Regions from separate parts of the Vreelandella piezotolerans genome, predicted to be linked through region 1. Evidence: predicted binding sites of a transcription regulator. Region 1 holds the regulator's gene; each other region holds the start of a gene.

Evidence for each region. The regulator LexA, encoded in region 1, represses DNA repair genes until DNA is damaged. The targets are predictions, from matches to a motif close to TACTGTNTANNTANACAGTA.
Region 2: a site for LexA is predicted at 1,222-1,241, ahead of recN (DNA repair protein RecN). Genes of this name have one in related genera too.
Region 3: a site for LexA is predicted at 3,068-3,087, ahead of GYM47_RS17635 (LexA family protein). Genes of this name have one in related genera too.

Annotation. Positions count from the first base shown of each region.
Region 1 is NZ_CP048602.1:1,710,616-1,717,174, reverse strand. Features, by position in the region: gene ppsA (phosphoenolpyruvate synthase) at 1-123, opposite strand, end outside; gene ppsR (posphoenolpyruvate synthetase regulatory kinase/phosphorylase PpsR) at 357-1,190, shown strand; gene GYM47_RS07890 (hypoxanthine-guanine phosphoribosyltransferase) at 1,203-1,781, opposite strand; gene nagZ (beta-N-acetylhexosaminidase) at 1,825-2,835, opposite strand; gene GYM47_RS07880 (L,D-transpeptidase) at 2,920-3,435, opposite strand; gene GYM47_RS07875 (TetR/AcrR family transcriptional regulator) at 3,413-4,090, opposite strand; gene lexA (transcriptional repressor LexA) at 4,341-5,015, shown strand; gene GYM47_RS07865 (energy-coupling factor ABC transporter permease) at 5,053-5,724, opposite strand; gene purU (formyltetrahydrofolate deformylase) at 5,740-6,559, opposite strand, start outside.
Region 2 is NZ_CP048602.1:345,897-352,455, forward strand. Features, by position in the region: gene recN (DNA repair protein RecN) at 1-1,174, opposite strand, end outside; gene grpE (nucleotide exchange factor GrpE) at 1,374-2,003, shown strand; gene dnaK (molecular chaperone DnaK) at 2,156-4,087, shown strand; gene dnaJ (molecular chaperone DnaJ) at 4,197-5,351, shown strand; gene GYM47_RS01665 (DMT family transporter) at 5,569-6,471, shown strand; gene GYM47_RS01670 (ABC transporter ATP-binding protein) at 6,449-6,559, opposite strand, start outside.
Region 3 is NZ_CP048602.1:3,826,938-3,833,496, reverse strand. Features, by position in the region: gene GYM47_RS17660 (lambda exonuclease family protein) at 1-449, opposite strand, end outside; gene GYM47_RS17655 (ERF family protein) at 488-1,237, opposite strand; gene GYM47_RS17650 (hypothetical protein) at 1,267-1,437, opposite strand; gene GYM47_RS17645 (DUF932 domain-containing protein) at 1,544-2,512, opposite strand; gene GYM47_RS17640 (hypothetical protein) at 2,611-2,949, opposite strand; gene GYM47_RS17635 (LexA family protein) at 3,105-3,554, shown strand; gene GYM47_RS17630 (Y-family DNA polymerase) at 3,551-4,855, shown strand; gene GYM47_RS17625 (protein NO VEIN domain-containing protein) at 5,383-6,240, shown strand; gene GYM47_RS17620 (helix-turn-helix domain-containing protein) at 6,294-6,559, opposite strand, start outside.

The DNA of each region.
Region 1 (6,559 bases):
GGGCACCGTGACGCCAACACCCGACAAGTTGGAAATCATTTCGCCTAGCGAGGCATTTTTACCACCCACGCGTTCGACGTCTGCCATACCTAGCTGATCGAACCACAGAATGTACTCTTCCACGCAACCCCCTCGCTCTCAGACTCTGTTGCAACCCATCAGGGCGACACTGTTAGACGCTGACACCCTAGCATTGCGGGGCCCTATTCGCCATTGGTCTAACAGCGAAGGGAGTGGAGGATTTTTACAACAACGATCGAATATGGCTGTTTTATGTAGTGGCAAGAAGCATTGTGCTGATGGAAGAGGCAGCCCACAATAGACGCTTAACGCATCTCTAGCTGGCGGAACAGTTTATGAAACGAACGGCCTTTTTCATTTCCGATGGTACAGGCATTACCGCAGAGAGTTTGGGTCGCAGCTTGCTGGCCCAGTTCAGCGATGTCGAGATCAACATGCTGACTAAACCTTATATCGATACCGTGGAAAAAGCCCAAGCGCTGGCGGAGGTCATCGAGTCCACCGCTATCCGCGATGGTCATCGGCCAATCATCATCGATACCATCGTGGATCAAAACATCCGTAACGTCATTCGCCAGGCGTCGGGCTTCAAGGTCGATATTTTTTCGACGTTCCTGGAGCCGCTGGAGCAGGAGTTGGAAACCCACTCATCGTATAGCGTCGGGCGCACTCACTCCATTGGCAGCGACGACGTCTATATGGACCGTATCCACTCGGTACACTTTGCGCTCGATAACGATGATGGCGCACGCACCCATCAATACGACAAAGCCGACATCATTTTGGTCGGGGTGTCTCGCTGCGGCAAAACCCCGACGTCGCTATACCTAGCGCTTCAGTTCGGCATTCGCGCCGCCAACTATCCGCTGACCGAGGACGACCTCGACGAAGACGGTCACCTCAAGCTCCCCAAAGCCTTAGCTCCTCATCGACACAAACTGTTTGGTTTGACCATCGATGCCCGTCGGCTATCGGCCATTCGTAACGAGCGACGGCCCAACAGCCGCTACAGCTCAATGGATCAGTGTTTGCAGGAAGTAGAGCAGGCAGAATCGCTGTATCGAACCATGCACATTCCGTTCATCGATACGACGCGGTTTTCCGTGGAGGAGATTTCAACGCGAATGATTGCGGAGACCGGCCTAGCAAGGCGTTTCTCTCCTCGCTAGGCGCGGATGTGATTACATGCCCTTAGGCGCAAAAATCCCAGGGGCATTACGCCAATAGCCTTTGTAATCCATACCAAAACCGAAAACGTAGCGGTCGGCCACCTCCAAACTGCAGTAGTCGGCTTTCAGTCCCGGCACTGCTTTACGGTCATGCTGTTTATCGACTAATACCGCGGTCGTGACACTGGCGGCCTGTGCCTCTTTGCAGTATTCGAGAATAGCGGCCAGTGTCGCGCCTTCATCGAGAATATCATCGACGATGACGACGTGACGCCCCGCCATCGGCACCTCCGGAGAAACGCGCCAAAAAAGCTCACCGCCGCGCAACTCTTTGCGATAACGAGTGGCGTGTAGATAGTCCACTTCCAATGGAAAGCCTAGACGTGTCAACAAGTGGCCCGTGGTAATGAGACCACCGTTCATGACACAGTAAAACACCGGCAGCTTGTCGCCCAAGTCACGCGTGATCTCTTCGGCCATGCGATCCAACGCTCGCTCTACCTGCTCCTGTGATATCAGGCAATCCGCGTTATCCATCAACTCACGCATGGAATCCAACGATTCAAGCGCTTCTTTATCCAACTTGGACATGCTCCATCTCCATAAAGACGTCTTAACAGATAACGGTATAAAATTAATTCGCCAATGCTTCTAGCTTGGCATGAGTGCGCCGCCAGCGCCCAAGGGCAGCCAGGGCATCGATATCAGGTCTCGCACGGCCATAACGCAGTTTGGCAGGGCGTTTGTTCGATACCCCTTCACAGGCGTGGACGACCTCAAGAGCAGCGGCACGATCGTTACATATCAGCAGCATGTCGCAGCCAGCCGTCAAAGCTGCCTTGGCGCGCTCCGTGGGTCCACCGGCTTCATGCGCCCCGGTCATGCTCAAATCATCCGAGAAAATACACCCTTTGAAACCCAGCGATTCGCGTAGCATGCCCAGCCACGTCGGCGAAAACCCAGCGGGACGTTTATCGAACGCCGAATAAATGACATGGGCTGGCATGACGCCGTTTAAAACGCCCGCAAGTTCACGAAACGGCACAAGATCGCGCGCTTTCAATTCGGCTAGCGGCCGGTCATCGACGGGTAGCGCCACGTGGGAGTCTGCCGCCACGCCCCCATGCCCGGGAAAGTGTTTACCCACAGCGGCCATGCCAGCCTCGTGCAAGCCCTCGATAAACGCATGGCCAAGTTTGGCTACGTGAATAGGGTCACTGCTAAAGCTGCGCTCACCAATCACGCTGGACACGCCACTCTCAACGTCCAATACGGGGGCGAAGCTGATATCCAATCCGCAGGCGGCCATCTCCATGCCCAACAGCCAGCCGGTATCTTTGGCAAGACTCACACCCGCGACCGGGTCGCTGGCGAACAGCTCACCCAGACGCGCCATAGCGGGTAGCCGGGTAACGCCCTGCTTGATTCGCTGGACACGCCCCCCCTCTTGGTCGATCCCCAGTAGCAAATCGCCTCTCACACGACGAATACTGTCGCACAGCTTGCGAACCTGATACGCGTCTTCGACGTTACGAGCAAACAAAATCACACCGCCTACGGCAGGATCTTTTAGCAGGCGCTTGTCAGCGTTGGTTAACTGTGGCCCTTCAAGGTCGAGCATGACCGGGCCAATGGGTTGCGTCATGATGGTGAGTCCAACAAAAAGGGCGCCATTCTAGACTAACCGCTTGGCGTGTCAAAATTCTGGCGCGACGTCCTGTGGGTGGGCTTAATGCAGCCAAACCGGCGTACCGGGCTGGGCGTGATCGAATAGGAAATGTAAATCGTGATTGCGCACGCGTATACAACCGTGTGAGGCTGGCGTGCCCATGGGCTGATCCTCTGGGGTGCCATGCAAGTATATGTAGCGCCGCTGGGAATCGACGTTTCCCCCGCGATTCACGCCGCGCTCCAAACCGCATAGCCAAAGTATCCGCGTCAGGATCCAGTCACGCTTGGGGAAGCTGGCCGCGAGAGTTGGCGAATAGACTTCGCCCGTCCAACGGCGCCCCTGAAATACCGCGTTATCGGGGCAGCCTTGGCCAATCGATGCGCGAACGTAGTGCCAGCCAAGCGGCGTTTGACCGCTGCCCTCTTCCTGCCCAACGCCTGCCAGCCCCGTCGAAATCGTACACTCATGCTGAATATCGTTACCTTGCCACCAGCAGAGTCTCTGACGCTGGGTATCGATCTCTATCCAACCACCGTGTGTAGGCGGCAGCTCAGCTAGCTTGGGCGTTTCCATGGTGACCCTCTTCAACCGCGGCGGGCAACGGCGCATTCATGGCGGCGACCACGACGGGCCGCAGGCGTCGTACCAGATCTCGCACCGTGACCTGTTCTTGGTAATCCTTGGCGGCGATATCACGCAGCGCATCCAAGCCTGACAGCGTGAATATCACCGTTCCCAACATAAAGTGTAGCCGCCAGAAACGCTCAGCGTCCGGCAGGTCTGGGGTCGCTTGGCGCACCAGCTCGGTGAAGCGCGTAAACACGTCGCCATATTGCTGCTGAATATAACGCCTTAAATGCCCCTGAGCCTGGCTATACGCCAGACCCAGGAGCCTCATGAACACTTTCAGGCTATTGCGTTCTGCCGGGACGGCCAACACCGTGGTCGCCATGGTCTCAAGCAGCACTTCCAAAGGAATCGGTTGACCTTGATGGCGCGTCTCGAGTTCATCCAGTGCCGTATGAAAACGTGCCGAAAACGGATCGAGATAGCGAGCGAACACCGCTTGAATCAGTGCTTTTTTGGAACCAAAGTGGTAGTTGACGGCCGCCAAATTGACGCGTGCCTTGCTGGTGATATTGCGCAGCGACGTCTCGGCAAAGCCTCGCTCTGCAAATAGCACCTCTGCCGTGTCCAATATACGCGTTACCGTATCTGATTGGGCCATCTCGCCCTCCAAAAAACAGGTGTTTTAAACAACGCTGCATACTATGACATATGTTTGACAGGCTCAATCACTTATCCAGTTCGCCAACGGTCCATGGGCGGCGCCTTCTTTACCTAGCTTTCAAAGAGCTCGCTATGTACTGGCGTTTGTCATGGACCATGTACTGGACAGAGCAACATACTGTATACTTAAACACATACTGATTAAGCCGACATGTAGCTACTGTCTTTTCACTGTTTTGGAGTTTGGTATGTCTCGTCCACTCACAGCACGTCAGCAGCACGTATTTGATTTCATCGTCAAAACCATGGGTGACCTGGGGTACCCGCCAACGCGCGCTGAAATCGCCAAGGCGCTGGGGTTCCGCTCTCCAAATGCTGCCGAGGAGCATTTGCGTGCGCTCGAGCGTAAAGGCGCCATACGCATCATTCGAAATACGTCGCGGGGAATTCGGCTACCGAACCAGGAGGTGCTGGAACCTAGCGAAGTGCCAGCAACGACAACGGCCGCCTCCGAGCCTGTACCCAATGGGCTACCCGTGATTGGCGAAGTTGCCGCCGGTAGTCCAATCTTGGCTGCCGAACACATAGACCGCTACTGCCCGCTTCCAGCCGAGTATTTTACGCCCAAAGCCGATTACCTATTACGTGTACGCGGCCTCTCCATGAAAGATGTCGGCATTTTGGAAGGCGATCTTCTGGCCGTTCATCGCACTGATCGCGTACGCGATGGCCAGATCGTCGTAGCACGGTTAGAAGACGAAGTGACGGTCAAGCGTTTTAAACGCCAGGGCCATCAAGTCACGTTGATCGCCGAGAATGCCGACTTCCCACCGATCGAGATCGATCTGCGCACCCAACAACTGGATATCGAGGGTGTCGGCGTCGGCGTTATTCGGGGCGGAAACGGACAAGCGCTCGGCTGAGCTGAGGCCGTGGTCAGACCCGGCACACGAAGTGTATTTACTGTGAGTCGATGTAACGGTGGTCATTGAAGGTGGCCACCCAACTTGGGTGGTAGACTAGCAAGATGCTGAGCAGCATCCCGGTGATGAAGGCTTCCGACGGCATCAGCAGCGGTAAAAAGCGGGCATACTCTTGAGCGAGATATACGGCCTCAGGATCCGTGCCCGCCAATATGATGAGCGCCACCGCGACAAGCCCGCCACCTAACGTCGACAGCGCTGCGCCGAAAAATCCGCAGGCGAATAAGAACACCATCAAATTATCCGGCAGGCGGCGATCCACCAGACGCCACACGATGCCTGTCACCATAGCAGGCACGATGCCAGTCACCAGTACGTTCGCCCCAAGAAGGTTCCACTCGTTACGTCCAATCGCTACCATGGCAGCGTTGATCATTACGTTGCTCAGCAGCGCTAACGGCATTTTAAAGACCAGCGTCATTAACACCGTAAATACTAGGTGAAGCGTCAACCAATCCACTGCTTGAGCGCGAAGCTGCCAAAACAGCATGACGACAAGCGTCGCGGCCAACCATCGATGTTGGAGCGCGGTATCTTCGAGCAACGGTTGCCAAGGGCGCAGCCAAATGCACCAGCCCACCATGCCCAATGACAACAACCACGTCATCACCAGCGCCCATGGTGCCAATACGCTCTGTGCAAACGACATAGCGCCCCCGGTAGATTAACTAAAGACGACTGTTTTATTGCCGTGAATGAGCACACGATCTTCCAAGTGCCAGCGTAAACCACGCGCCAACACCGCTTTTTCAACGTCGCGACCGAAGCGAACGAGATCGGTCGGCGTGTGGCAATGGCTGACCCGATGTATGTCCTGCTCGATGATCGGGCCCGCGTCCAGCTCTTCGGTGACGTAATGGCAGGTCGCACCGATCAGCTTCACACCGCGCTCATAAGCTTGATGATACGGCTTGGCACCCGCGAACGACGGCAGGAAACTGTGGTGGATATTGATGACTCGGCCCGCATAGCGTTCGCAAAGGGAAGGCGGCAGTATTTGCATGTAGCGCGCCAGCACCACACAGTCGGCGCGGGCCGCATCTATCTGCTCTTGCACTTGATCGAATGCCCGCTGCTTGTTGGTAGGATCGACCGGTACGTGATGATAGGGAATACCGTACCACTCCGTGAGTGAACGCATATCGTCATGGTTAGAAATGACGCCCACGATATCGCAATCCAGCTCGCCTGCTTGCCAGCGATACAGCAAGTCGACCAAGCAGTGAGACTCTCTAGACACCATGAGCACGACACGGCGACGCTTTTGCGTATCTACCAACGACCACTGCATATCGAATTCGGCGGCGACGGGCTCAAACGCGGTGCGCAACGCTTCCGCCGACATACCCAGTGAGTCCGCCAGAATTTCATAGCGCATGAAAAAGCGACCAGTCTCTAAATCAGAGTGCTGGCTTGCTTCGGTAATGGAACCACCCTGCTGAGCAATAAAGCTTGAGACACGCGCCACAATGCCCACCTGATCG
Region 2 (6,559 bases), 1.4 Mb from region 1:
AACGTGCTTTGCCCATGGCCAAGAAGGCCAACTGCTGCTGCACCTCTTTGCCCAGACGCACGGCGGCCTTCTGACGTGCTTCGGTGAGCTGCTTGGCCTCGCTGCGGTAACGCTCGCGGTACTCGGCCACTTGACTGCTGAGGGCTTCTAGATCGTCATCGCTGGCTTCGAGCTGCGCCACCTCTTGTTTGAGTTGGGCATGCAGCGCGCAAATCTCTTCGGGAGCGACGTGGTGCTTACGGGCAATGCGGTGTACGTCGCCCATGCGCTCCTCGACCCACGCCAGTCGCTCTGGGTCCAGTTCGGTGGTGCTGGCCAATCGGTGCAGCTCGCTAGCGGCCTCTTCGACTTGAATTCGGGCATCGCTCAACATGGTGAGCGTATTGGCCAGCGTGCCTTTGTCGCTGCCGGGCAGCGCGCTCAGATGGGCGTAGGCTTGGTTGAGAAGCGACAGCGCGCCTCCTTCATCGCTTTCGCAGCAGTCGGCGGCAAACTGGGTTTCACGCAGGGTCTCTTCGGCGTGGGCCAGGGTGTGCTGCTCCTCTTCCAAGGTTTGCAGCTCGCCTTCGGCAAGGCCCAACTGGTCCAGCTCCTCGACTTGATAGCGCAGCAGTTGGCGTTTGGCCTCGACTTCGCTGCCCTCTTCACTGAGTTTTTTCAGCCGACGGCGGGCACTGCGCCACTCGCGGAACGTCTCGGTGAGCTGCTGGCTGCCTTCGCGAAGCCCGGCGTAGTCATCCAGTAGCGCCAAGTGCGTCTCTTCCCGCATCAAGGCTTGGTGGGCATGCTGGCCATGAATCTGAATTAGCTGTTCACCGAGGGATTTCAAATCGGCAATGGTCGCTGGGTGGCCATTGATCCACGCCTTGGAGCGGCCGTTGGCAGTAACCACGCGACGCAAGAGACACTCATCGGCAGGCAGCTCGCGGGCGTCGAGCCACTCGGCTGCTGCGGGCAGGTGCTGGATATCGAAACGGGCGGAGAGGTCGGTTCGCTCGCAGCCGTGGCGCACGCTACCCGCATCGGCGCGCTCGCCCAGGCAGAGCCCCAGGGCACCCAGCAGAATGGATTTACCCGCCCCGGTTTCCCCCGTAATGGCGGTCATGCCACGGGTGAGGTCGAGTTCGAGACGATCAACGATCGCATAGTCTTGGATCGCTAGCTGCGTAAGCATAAGGCCTCCTGAGGCGGTGCGGCACAGAAGCTGGATACTTATCCAATAATTGTTGTTTTATACAGTAGTCGATAACTCACTTCAATGCCCCTCTTGAGATGGCTTTGATGGCCCCCATATAGGCTGCATACGTGGTTAACACCCGCTACTTACCTCAGGTGGCCGCCAACGGCACCGTTACTTATTTCAGGAGCAAGGCATGGCAAAAGAACCGCAAACCCCGTTGGAAGATGAGCTGGCACGCCAAGAGCAGGAAGCAGAGGTCACCGACCAATCTGCCGAAGAGCGGTTGGTGGAAGGCGAACTGGAAGGGCTGATCGATGACGATGCACCGCTGGAAGATAGCGCTGGCAGCCCCGAAGCCGACGTGCTGGCCGCTCAGGTAGAAGAGCTCGAGCAGAGCCTGGCGGAAGCCAAAGACCAAGCGCTGCGGGCTGCTGCCGAAGCTCAGAACGTTCGCCGCCGGGCGGAGCAAGAAGCCGAAAAGGCGCGCAAGTTTGCCCTGGAGAAGTTCGTCAAAGAGCTGCTGCCCGTGGTGGATAGCTTGGAGAAAGCGCTGGAAAGCATGCAGGACGATGCGTCCGAGGCGCATCGCGAAGGTGTCTCCATGACCCTCAAGATGCAGCTCGACGTGCTGAGCAAGTTTGGCGTCGAAAGCATCGAGCCTCAGGGCGAGCCCTTCGATCCACAGGTGCATGAAGCCATGGCGATGGTGCCGAACCCAGAGCTCGACCCCAACACCGTGATGGATGTGATGCAGAAAGGCTATCTGTTGAACGGCCGCCTCGTGCGTCCTGCCATGGTCGTGGTCAGCCAAAAAGCGAATTAAGCCGCGTTGACGCACTGCCGCAAAAAAAGCCCTTGAAATGCGGCAAGCGGCCCCCAAATAAAGGGCAACCCGCGGGAAAGCCCGCAGACGCCAAGTAAGTAACAGCGGCGTAAAACATCAGTTTTGTTTCAACCGAATTCGAGGTTTTTGCTATGGGACGCATTATTGGTATCGACCTGGGCACCACTAACTCTTGTGTGGCCGTGCTCGATGGTGACAGCGCTAAAGTCATTGAAAACGCCGAAGGCGGTCGTACCACGCCTTCCATCATTGCCTACACCGACGACGGCGAAACCCTGGTAGGTCAGGCCGCCAAGCGCCAGGCCGTGACCAACCCGGAAAACACCCTTTACGCCATCAAGCGTCTGATCGGCCGTCGCTTCAAAGACGACGTCGTTCAAAAAGACATCAAGATGGTGCCCTACAAAATCGCTGAAGCCGATAACGGCGATGCGTGGGTAGAAGTGAAAGGCAAAAAAATGGCACCGCCGCAGGTAAGCGCGGAAGTGCTGAAGAAAATGAAGAAGACCGCCGAAGACTATCTCGGCGAAGCGGTCACCGAAGCGGTCATCACCGTACCGGCCTACTTCAACGACAGCCAGCGTCAGGCTACTAAAGATGCGGGCCGCATTGCCGGTCTGGACGTCAAGCGCATCATCAACGAGCCGACCGCCGCAGCGCTTGCCTACGGCATGGACAAAGCCCGTGGTGATAAAACCATCGCGGTATACGACCTGGGTGGCGGTACCTTCGATATCTCCATCATCGAAGTGGCCGACGTGGATGGCGAAACGCAGTTCGAAGTGTTGGCGACCAACGGCGACACCTTCCTGGGTGGTGAAGATTTTGACCTGGCATTGATCAACTATCTGGTCGACCAGTTCAAGTCGGACAGCGGTATCGATTTGTCTGGTGACAATCTGGCCATGCAGCGTCTGAAAGAAGCCGCCGAGAAAGCTAAGATCGAGCTTTCCAGCGCGCAGCAGACCGACGTGAACCTGCCGTACATCACCGCCGACAACACTGGCCCGAAACACCTCAACGTGAAGGTGACCCGTGCCAAGCTGGAGTCGCTGGTCGAAGACTTGGTACAGCGTTCGCTCGAGCCGTGCAAGATGGCGCTGAAAGATGCAGGCTTGTCCGCGTCTGAAATCGACGAAGTGATCCTGGTCGGCGGTCAGACCCGTATGCCGATGGTTCAGAAGAAAGCGGCAGACTTCTTCGGTAAAGAAGCCCGTAAAGACGTGAACCCGGACGAAGCAGTGGCCGTGGGTGCTGCGATTCAGGGCGGTGTTCTGGGTGGCGACGTTAAAGACGTACTGCTGCTCGACGTGACCCCACTGACCCTGGGTATCGAAACCCTGGGTGGCGTGATGACGCCGCTGATCGACAAGAACACCACCATCCCGACCAAGAAGACGCAAACCTTCTCGACCGCGGATGACAACCAGACCGCCGTGACCATTCACGTCGTTCAGGGTGAGCGTAAGCAAGTGTCGCAGAACAAGTCGCTGGGTCGCTTCGACCTCGCCGACATTCCGCCGGCACCGCGCGGTGTGCCGCAGATCGAAGTGGCGTTCGATCTCGATGCCAACGGCATTCTGAACGTGTCTGCCAAAGACAAGGCGACCGGCAAAGAGCAGTCCATCGTCATCAAGGCGTCTAGCGGCCTCTCCGATGATGAGATCGAGCAAATGGTACGCGACGCTGAAGCTCACGCGGACGAAGACAAGAAGTTCGAAGCGCTGGTACAGCTGCGTAACCAAGCGGACGGCATGATTCACGCCACCCGTAAGACCGTTCAAGAAGCGGGCGATAAGGCCACCGATGACGAGAAACAGGCCATCGAAAACGCCATCGCCGAACTGGAAGAAGCGGTGAAAACCGATGACCAGGACGACATCCAGAAGAAACTGGATGCGCTGACCGAAGTCTCCGGCCAGCTGGCGCAAAAGATGTACGCCGAACAGGCAGAAGCGGCCCAGGCGGGTGGTGAAGGTGCTGAAGAAGCCAACACCAAGCAGGACGATGACGTGGTTGACGCCGAATACGAAGAAGTCAACGACGACAAGAAGAAGCAGTAACCCACCTCTTTCTGCCAAGGAAAGCGGTGACGCGGGAGGCAACTCCCGCGTTGCTGTTTCCGCGGCCGAGACGCCTATAGTGCGTAGCTAACCAGGAGGCGTAGGACCCATGTCCAAACGCGATTATTACGAAGTCCTGGGTGTCGAAAAAGGGGCCGATCAGAAAGAGATCAAAAAGGCCTATCGCCGTCTGGCGCAAAAATTCCACCCTGATCGAAACCCGGACGATACCTCCGCAGCGGAAAAATTCCGCGAAGTGTCGGAAGCTTACGAAGTTCTGAGCGATGGCGAGAAGCGCGCGGCCTACGACCAGTTCGGCCATGCCGGTGTGGATGGCCAGGGCGGCGGCTTTGGCGGCGGTGGCTTCGGTGGCGGCGGCGCTGGCGATTTCAGCGATATCTTCGGCGATGTGTTTGGCGATATCTTCGGTGGCGGCGGTGGTCGTCGTCGTGGGCCCAACGCACCTGCACGGGGCTCCGACCTGCGCTACAACCTAGAGCTGGATCTAGAGAGCGCAGTGGCGGGCACCACGGTGGACATTCGCGTCCCGCGTCATATTGAGTGTGACCGCTGCGACGGTGGCGGCGCCGAGCCGGGCTCCACCAAAGAGACCTGCCCGACCTGCCATGGTCACGGCCAAGTACGCATGCAGCAGGGCTTCTTTGCGGTTCAGCAAACCTGCCCGACCTGTCACGGCAGTGGCCAGCACATCAAAGTGCCGTGCCACAAATGTAACGGCGAAGGCCGCGTGCGTGAAACCCGCACCCTCTCGGTGAAGATTCCGCCGGGTGTGGATACCGGCGACCGTATTCGTCTCAACGGCGAAGGCGAGAGCGGCGTGAACGGAGGCCCGGCGGGCGATCTGTACGTTCAGGTGTCCATCAAGCCGCACCACATCTTCAAGCGTGACGGTAAGCACCTGCAGTGCGACGTGCCGATCAATTTCGTCGATGCAGCCCTCGGTGGCGAGTTGGAAGTGCCCACGCTGGATGGCCGCGTGAAGCTGAAGATTCCGCCGGAAACCCAAACCGGCAAACTCTTCCGCCTACGTGGTAAAGGCGTGAAGCCCGTTCGCGGCGGCGCCCCCGGCGACCTGCTGTGCAAAGTGGTGCTGGAAACGCCCGTCAACCTCAACGACGAGCAGAAAGACCTGCTTCGCCAGCTGCAAGAGAGCTTCGATGGCAGCAACAGCCACAGCCACTCACCGAAGAAGACCGGTTTCTTCGACAGCGTGAAGAAGTTCTTTGAAGAGATGAAGCCGTAAGAGCCCAGAGCGCTCTGAAGTAACAGCCCCAGCACCCCGGTGCTGGGGCTTTTTTATATGTATATGCCATTGCAGACCCATCCGCCGCGCCAAGGCTTGTGGGTCTGGCAGACGATGCTACGTGGGGCTTGAGTGAGACAAGCCAAGGCGACTTACGTCACAATAACAGCATCCGCTTATTAACCTCTGGACGCTGACGAATGAAGGAAACCACCTAATGCCTTTGGATGCTGTTGACCGCCCTTATTTGGGGATTTGGCTGCGTGTGCTGTCGGGGGTGCTGTTTACGGGCATGCTGGTGTGTATCAAAGCCGTGAGCGATGAAGTGCCGGTGGGGCAGTCGGTGTTTTTCCGTTCGCTGTTTGCGCTGTTGCCGATCGTGGTGTTTCTGGCCCTACGCCGGGAGTTTCCTCAGGGATTGGCGACCCGGCGACCGTTGGGGCATGCCTTGCGTTCAGGATTGGGCGCGGCGGCGATGTTTGCCTCGTTTGCCGCCGTGGCGGTGCTGCCGGTGGCCGAGACCACGCTGCTGGCGCAGTTGACGCCTATTTTTATGGCACTAGGCGGTGTCTTGCTGTTGGGCGAGCGCTTTACGTGGGTGCGTGCGCTCGCGATGGGGCTGGCGATGGGGGGAATGGCCGTGCTGGTGTTGCCGAACGTGGGCGGTGCTTCCCAATCGGGCCAGCTGGTGGGCTATCTATTGGCGGTGCTGAGCGCGGTGCTGACGGCGGGGGCGTTACTCACCGTGCGGCGCATTTCGCGCACGGAAACGCCGGGCGCCATCGCGTTTTACTTCATTTTGGTGTCGGCCCTGGCGGGGCTGGCGACGCTGCCGCTAGGCTGGTCAGCGTTACGCCCAGAGGTGTTGAGCCTGCTCGTGCTGGCGGGGCTGTTGGGCGGGGCGGCGCATATCGCGATGACGCTGGCATTTCGCTATGCCGAGGCGTCGCGGTTAGCGCCGTTCGAATACCTCGCCTTGCTCTGGCCGGTGTTGGCAGATTGGTGGTTATTCGATATTCCGGCCTCGTACCACTTCTTCTTGGCGCTGCCTTTGATGCTGGCCGGTGTCGTATTGGCGGCGCTGGAGGGTAAGCGCCTTAAATGGCCTCTTCGACGATAAGCTGAGGCCGCCCCTTCGAGCAGGGCTCGATGCGAGCGTTCACGCGGTAAACGCCGCGCAGTAGCTCCGGGGTGATGACGTCCTCCGT
Region 3 (6,559 bases), 1.8 Mb from region 1:
ACCCAGAGCCCTCCCTGGCATTGGGGCACGTGTTCGTCGGGTATTTCCCCACTGAGCAGTACCTCGATCTGAAACTTGGGCAGCTTGGTTTTGATCTCCAGCAGGCCGTTTGTCCCAATCAAGCTATCCGGTGAGTAGCCTACGTTGTGGTTAAGGATCAGGCCCACTTCTTTAGGCTTCGGTGCGCCGGTCATATCGCGATACAGCGAGCGGGCGACGCTCTCTAGCTCCTGGCCCCGCTTGGTGTGGGCATTGCCTTGAAACGGCTCGGCCAGCTCGCCGGTCATACGCTCGCCGATCAACTGGTGCATGTAGGTAATGGCTCCGGTACCCAACCCACCGGGGCCTTTGCCGTTCACCAGCAGTGCCTTGAGTTCTGACATGGTGACGCGCCCAAGACGCGCCGCCAGCCACTCAGGAGAGCCTTGTGGCATGGTGAGTATCTTCATAACGCCTCCTGTAGGCGGTGAGTGAGCAGGCTGCGCCGCTATTTCACGGCTCGCTTGGTGAGGGATGCACGGAGCTTGTCGAAATCTGCCTGAGGCACCTGAACTGCAGTGCCGTATTTGCCGCTGAACCACTCTTGGGTTGTGGCTGGGCATTGGCTGATCAAACGCTGAATCTGCCCCGCTTGAAAAGCTGTAACCCTCTTCACGGCTGCACGTGTGCTGGTCTGACCGTTATCGTCTTGCCCGCGAGTGGTGATGTTGAGCAAGGCGCACAGTACGTAGCGCTTGCCGTAGCTGGTGGACGATCCAAAGGCTTGGACCGCGTTTTTGTTACCGCTCATGTCCGCAGGTAATAGCATGCTGGTCTCTTCACGGTGACCGTCCTTGTGCATCAGCACGCCCGTCACTTGAATGCCGCGTTCCTGTGTCTGAATACGGAAGCTCACTGCGAAGCCGTGCTTTTGTAGGATGGGCCGTACGGTATCGACAATGTCTTCCAGCGTGGCATAGCAACCGTTGTTGGTTTGGCCACGCTCTTCAATGCTGGGCAACTCTGTCTGCATCCCTGCCATAGCAGCGCTGTAGGCCATCATGGCTTGACGATCCATTACCCGTTCCTGCATTTCCAGCAGGCGCTCCATTTTGTCGATATCGACGTCAGGGTTAAGCGCCGCGCGCTCGATCACTTGGATAATGGCGGTACTGTCAGTGGTCGATGAAGAAGAGGTAGGCGGCACCGCCTGGAGAGATGATGCCTCTTGAGTGACCATGTTTGTCTTGTTCGCCATGACGGCTCTCCTTAAAAACGGTATGGGGGTTAGATATCGCTGGGCAACTGGTCGGGGGAGACCGGCACGAGCCTAAGCTCCGCGCGGTAAAACTGGCCTTTCGCCATGACGTAGGTGGTGGCTTGGGTTTGGTCTTGGGTCAGCAGGCGCTCCGTGAGCTGGGTAAGGGCCACGTCGAGATCGTGGTGTAGCGTTGCCATATAGGCCTCCAAACAAAAAAATGCCCAGCCGGTTAAGGGCTGGGCGTTTATGGGGTGAAGGTAGAGAGGTAAATCAGAAGGTAACGTGGTGATCACGCGTTAATGGTTAGCTGATCAGTGCCAGCGCCGTGTTGAGCGCCTCCTGCTTCATCTGTGCGCCTTGGCCGAACCAGGCAGAGTCCATACGGGTATCGTTACTGCGAGCGCGCTTTTCATGGTCAACGTATTCAGTCACGGCATTGAGCAAGCCCCAGGCCGTGTCCTTTGCGGTCACCAAGTGAGCACCACGCCCTTCGCCCTGGTAGAGCTTCTGTACCTTGTTGAGCGCTCGGTAGTTGGGCAGTTTGGAAGGATCGTCTAACGGCGTCTCCACGCCGCACATCACCGCCTGGAAGTAGTGTTGGGCTTCACGGTGATCAATTTTCCGCTCGGCTAGGGCTTTCATGCGATACATGAAGTCATTCCACTGCGACACCGAAATGCCAAGCTGACGCTTCACGGCACGCGGATCAAACTCTGAACGGTGAGGCACCTTCACCGCTTGTGACGTACCATCGACGGCAATTTGCAACGTGTTGTTGCACACCACCCGCACCGTGGTCGGCGTGGCCATGGTGGCAAGGGTGCCATCGCAGGAAGTGGCCAACAGCAAATAGTCATTGACCTCATCCTGACCTTTGAGTGACGTGCTTAAGCCGCTACGGGCTAGCGCCCAGAACTTACGACCGCCTTTGAGCACGCCAGCGGTTTCTAGCTCATACCCGGCGTACTCGGTCAGGTCACGGTAAAACTCTAAAATCTCCTCGGGCTGCACCACCTTATAGCGCTGCGACACCACCGACAGCGGTGCTTTGGTATCTGAGCGGTAGAGCACCTTTTGCTCAGGGAATGAGTGAATGCTGCCCAGGTGGCTAGCTCCTTCGGCGATAAAGCGCACCGGCGCTTCTTCGATATGCCAGTTCATACCGGCCTGTTGCTGCCAGACCTCTAACGGTTGATGACGAGACAGCTGTTGCCCCAGGCCATGCCAAGGGGTATCGCCAACGTAAGCCATGTGTTCAACGAGATGTGCCATGAGTCATTCTCCAGACATAAAAAAAGCGCTGACCAAAGGCCAGCGCGAGAAAGTGAATAAGCGGATCATTCGCCCCACACAGGGCGAACAACGATAGGTTAAGCGTTAGGTGCTAAAGGCGGGTAGGCGTCGCGGTAGGTGCAGCCGCAAGACAAGCATAACCACGGTGTCCCGCTGCCAACTGGCAGCCACTGTTCAAACAGCGAGGTGGCCATGCGTGAGCCGGTTTGACCTCCGGCCACGGCACCCATCATGGCGGCAGGCAGTTTTGCCAATGGAAAGCGAGTCAACGCCAATGGCAGTGGGCCGGTGATGGCCGTCGCGCGCCATGCGCCAATAGCACCGCCGATCAAGGTGCTGCCTACTACGCTCACACGTTGGGCAGTCTCCAGGTTCAGCATGCGCGTTGATGCACAACGCTTACAAAGTGGGGGCATATTGAAGCTCCTATGCAGAGGAAAACGATTCCACGGGGTAGATGCACAGGAGTGATATAGATCTGAAATTGGGTGGGATACGCCGATGAGGTATTGCGTTCAGTGAGTACTTTAAAGATACTGTTTTTATATACAGCTTTTTAATGGAGGTGCCCATGACTTTGCCGGTAACATTGCTGGGACAAGCGGACGCTTTTACGGTATCGCAGCCCTTGCCGCTCTATTCCTGTGCCGTGCGCGCAGGCTTTCCCTCGCCTGCAGATGACCATTTGGATACCGATCTAGATCTTCACCGTTATGTAGTGAAACGGCCTGCTGCAACGTATTTCGTACGTTCTGAAGGAGATTCCATGATTGGTGATGGAATTCATCATGGGGATTTGCTGGTGGTGGATCGCAGTCTTGAGGCCTTGCCAGGGCGTATTATCGTGATCTGCGTGGACGGCGAGCTCACAGTAAAGCGCCTTGAGCGAGTAGGGCAGCGAACCTATCTCCGGGCAAGTAATCCTGCTTACCCGCCCATTCCCTTAGATGGTCGTGAGGCGCACGTCTGGGGCGTAGTGACTCATGTGCTTCACAGCTTTCCAGGGGCAACGCTGCAATGATGGCCCTGATCGACTGCAACAATTTCTATGTCTCTTGCGAGCGGGTCTTCAACCCGTCACTGGAAGGTCGTCCCGTAGGGGTACTATCCAATAACGATGGTTGCGTCGTCGCACGCTCTAACGAATTAAAAGCGCTGGGCGTTGAAATGGGGGCTGCCATGCACCTGTTAACGCCGGAAGTGCGCCGCCAAGCCGTCCTGCTATCCAGCAACTATGCGTTGTATGGTGACATGTCCCAACGGGTAACTGAGGTGCTGGGGGAGTTTTCACCCCATGTAGAGGTGTACTCCATCGACGAAAGCTTTGTCGGGTTTCAGGGATTTGAGGTAGACACCCTGGAGCAACGAGGCCAAGCTCTGCGGGATACGGTGAAGCAGTGGACAGGTATACCTGTGTCAGTGGGTTTTGCGCCGACTCGGGTGTTGGCCAAGGTCGCCAATCATGCCGCTAAAAAACACCCTGCATATAGAGACCAAGGTGTATGCACGTTGCTTGCAGAAGGCGCGCCTACTAAAGCGTTGTTGAAGCAGTTGCCTGTCACCGAACTATGGGGCATTGCACGCCGCACCAGCGAGCGATTACGCGTCATGGGCATTGAGACTGCCTGGGACCTGCGAGAGGCAGACCCGAAACATATCCGTCGGCAATTTAGTGTGGTGCAGGAGCGCATTGTCTGGGAGTTGCGGGGGCAACCCTCCATTCAGCTAGATGACATGAGCCAGCCTAAACAACAGATCATGGTGTCTCGTTCGTTTGGGCGGCTTACCAACGATCCCCATCAGTTAAGGGAGGCGCTACGGCATCATGCTGCCAGGGCGGGCGAAAAACTTCGTAAGCAGCAAAGCGTCACCAGCGCCGTCATGGTGTTTATCCGCACAAACTCGTTTCGGACAGATTTACCCCAATATCGTCAACGAATGGTCATTTCTCTGGATCGGCCCACTGATGATAGTCGTGAGATCATCGCCGCTGCGGTACAGGGTTTGCGTCGTCTCTGGCGAAAAGGGTACGCCTTTCACAAAGTGGGTCTCATGCTGCTTGATCTATCGCCTAAAGCTAACCGACAGCTCACCCTCACTGAAACCCTTCAGACTGATGAAGAAGACAAACGTAGCGAACGACTGATGAACACTATGGACATGCTTAACCGTGAGCTAGGCAGAGGTGCTGTGCAAATTGGCTTGGCGCGCTCTAACAACGCATGGTCACTGCGAAGCGAGCGACGAACGCCGCGTTACACCACTCAGTGGGGCGAGCTGCTAATAGCAAGGACTGGATTCAAAAAATTAAGAACACCTTAGCCATCAGGGAAGCTCTCAGATCCATGCTATGATATTTCTTTTGAGTCTATCTTTAGATTCGTTAAGATGAGAGCCCCTGCGATCAGGAGAGTCTAGCCCACTGCATCAATCACCGACTGATCAAGTCTGTTAGGTTGCAAATGAATTGCATGGTGGAGTACCTCAACAGCCGTATTAGCGACGTGCTGACGACTCGTCGCTAACTTTAGGCAGAAAATCTGGAGCATACGCGACAAGCGATACTGTTAGCTGATCAGTCACCCTGCCTTGTGGAAAGTGCTACATCATCAATCGCCGATCACGGGGATGAGGAAATGGCAGGCCGAGGGCCCCGGGTTATTTGCCAAGCTGGCAGGCAATCACATAGGGCCCTACAGCTATGACCTTGGAGGGAGCTTCTCTAGACCAAATGGGTAGTATATTGGGTAGTGAAATTATTTTTTTTATGTTTTTTTGTAATATTTAATTGATTTTTAAGATATTTTTTTATAAATCAATATTAAGATTCAGAATATTGAGTGATGAACATGAGTCGAGCGATAGCTTGGAGTGCAAGGGAGGTAGAGGCAACCGTTGCTACCTACCGGCAGATGTTAGTAGCGGAACTGAGCGGGCAAAGTTATAACAAGCGTGCACTTAACCGAACACTGATGGCACAGCTTGATGGCCGCTCGGCCGGTGCCATTGAGTTCAAGCACTGTAATATCAGTGCAGTGTTGCGCGATGCTAACTGCCCCTATGTCGATGGCTACAAGCCTCGTAGTAACTATCAACAAAGCCTAGTTGACGTTGTCGAGGAGCTGTTGCTAGGCAACGAGCTCGTTGATCGAGCAGCACGTTTGGCTGCTGATCTCCCAGTGGTGGATACCGTTGGCATCGTCGATGAACGTATCATTGTCGAACCTCCTAGAACGACACCACCGCAACAAGGCGTTCGCGAATTTCATGCTGATTATTCGGTCCGCCCGCCGCAAAAACGCGACTACCTGGCTCGGGAAACCCGCAATCGTGAGCTAGGGCTTGCAGGTGAGCACCTAGTGATGCGGTTTGAGCAGCATCGGCTGCTCCAAGCAGGGCTGGATAAGCTGGCTGAGCGGGTAGAGCACGTCGCGGTGACTGAGGGCGATGGATTAGGGTTCGATATCCGCTCCTTCGAGCCTGACGGCCGTGACCGGCTGATCGAAGTCAAAACAACCGCGTTTGCCAAGGAGTGCGCGTTTTTCATCACACCTAACGAGCTAAACTGTTCGCGCACCCATTCTGAACACTATCATTTGTTCCGCCTGTTCAACTTCCGTAAGGGCCCGAAACTATTTTTCCTGAAAGGCGATCTCCACGAACAGCTCTGGCTGGAGCCCGATAGCTACCGCGCGGGAGTGCGTTGAGCCAGATGGTTGAGTAACGCGATCAGCTTAGTTCGTTGACGTTCAACCGCTGCTCAAACTTCTAGACCCTCTTTGAGCACCTCTTCGATGGAGGAGGGCTGTTTAGCGGCGAGGGTATTGGGTTGGGTCAGCGCATAGAGCCGTGCCAGGTCATCCAGGCTTTGCCAGAGCAACAGCAGTTGGCGAAAGGATATCTGGCCGGTCGTTTCGAATTTCTTGATGGTGGGGGCGGGCACGTTGCTGCGCTGCGCCAGCGCCGCACGGGATAGCTTGGCCTGCTCACGCAACCTGCGTAGGTGGGCAGCAAAGGCCTGCTGAA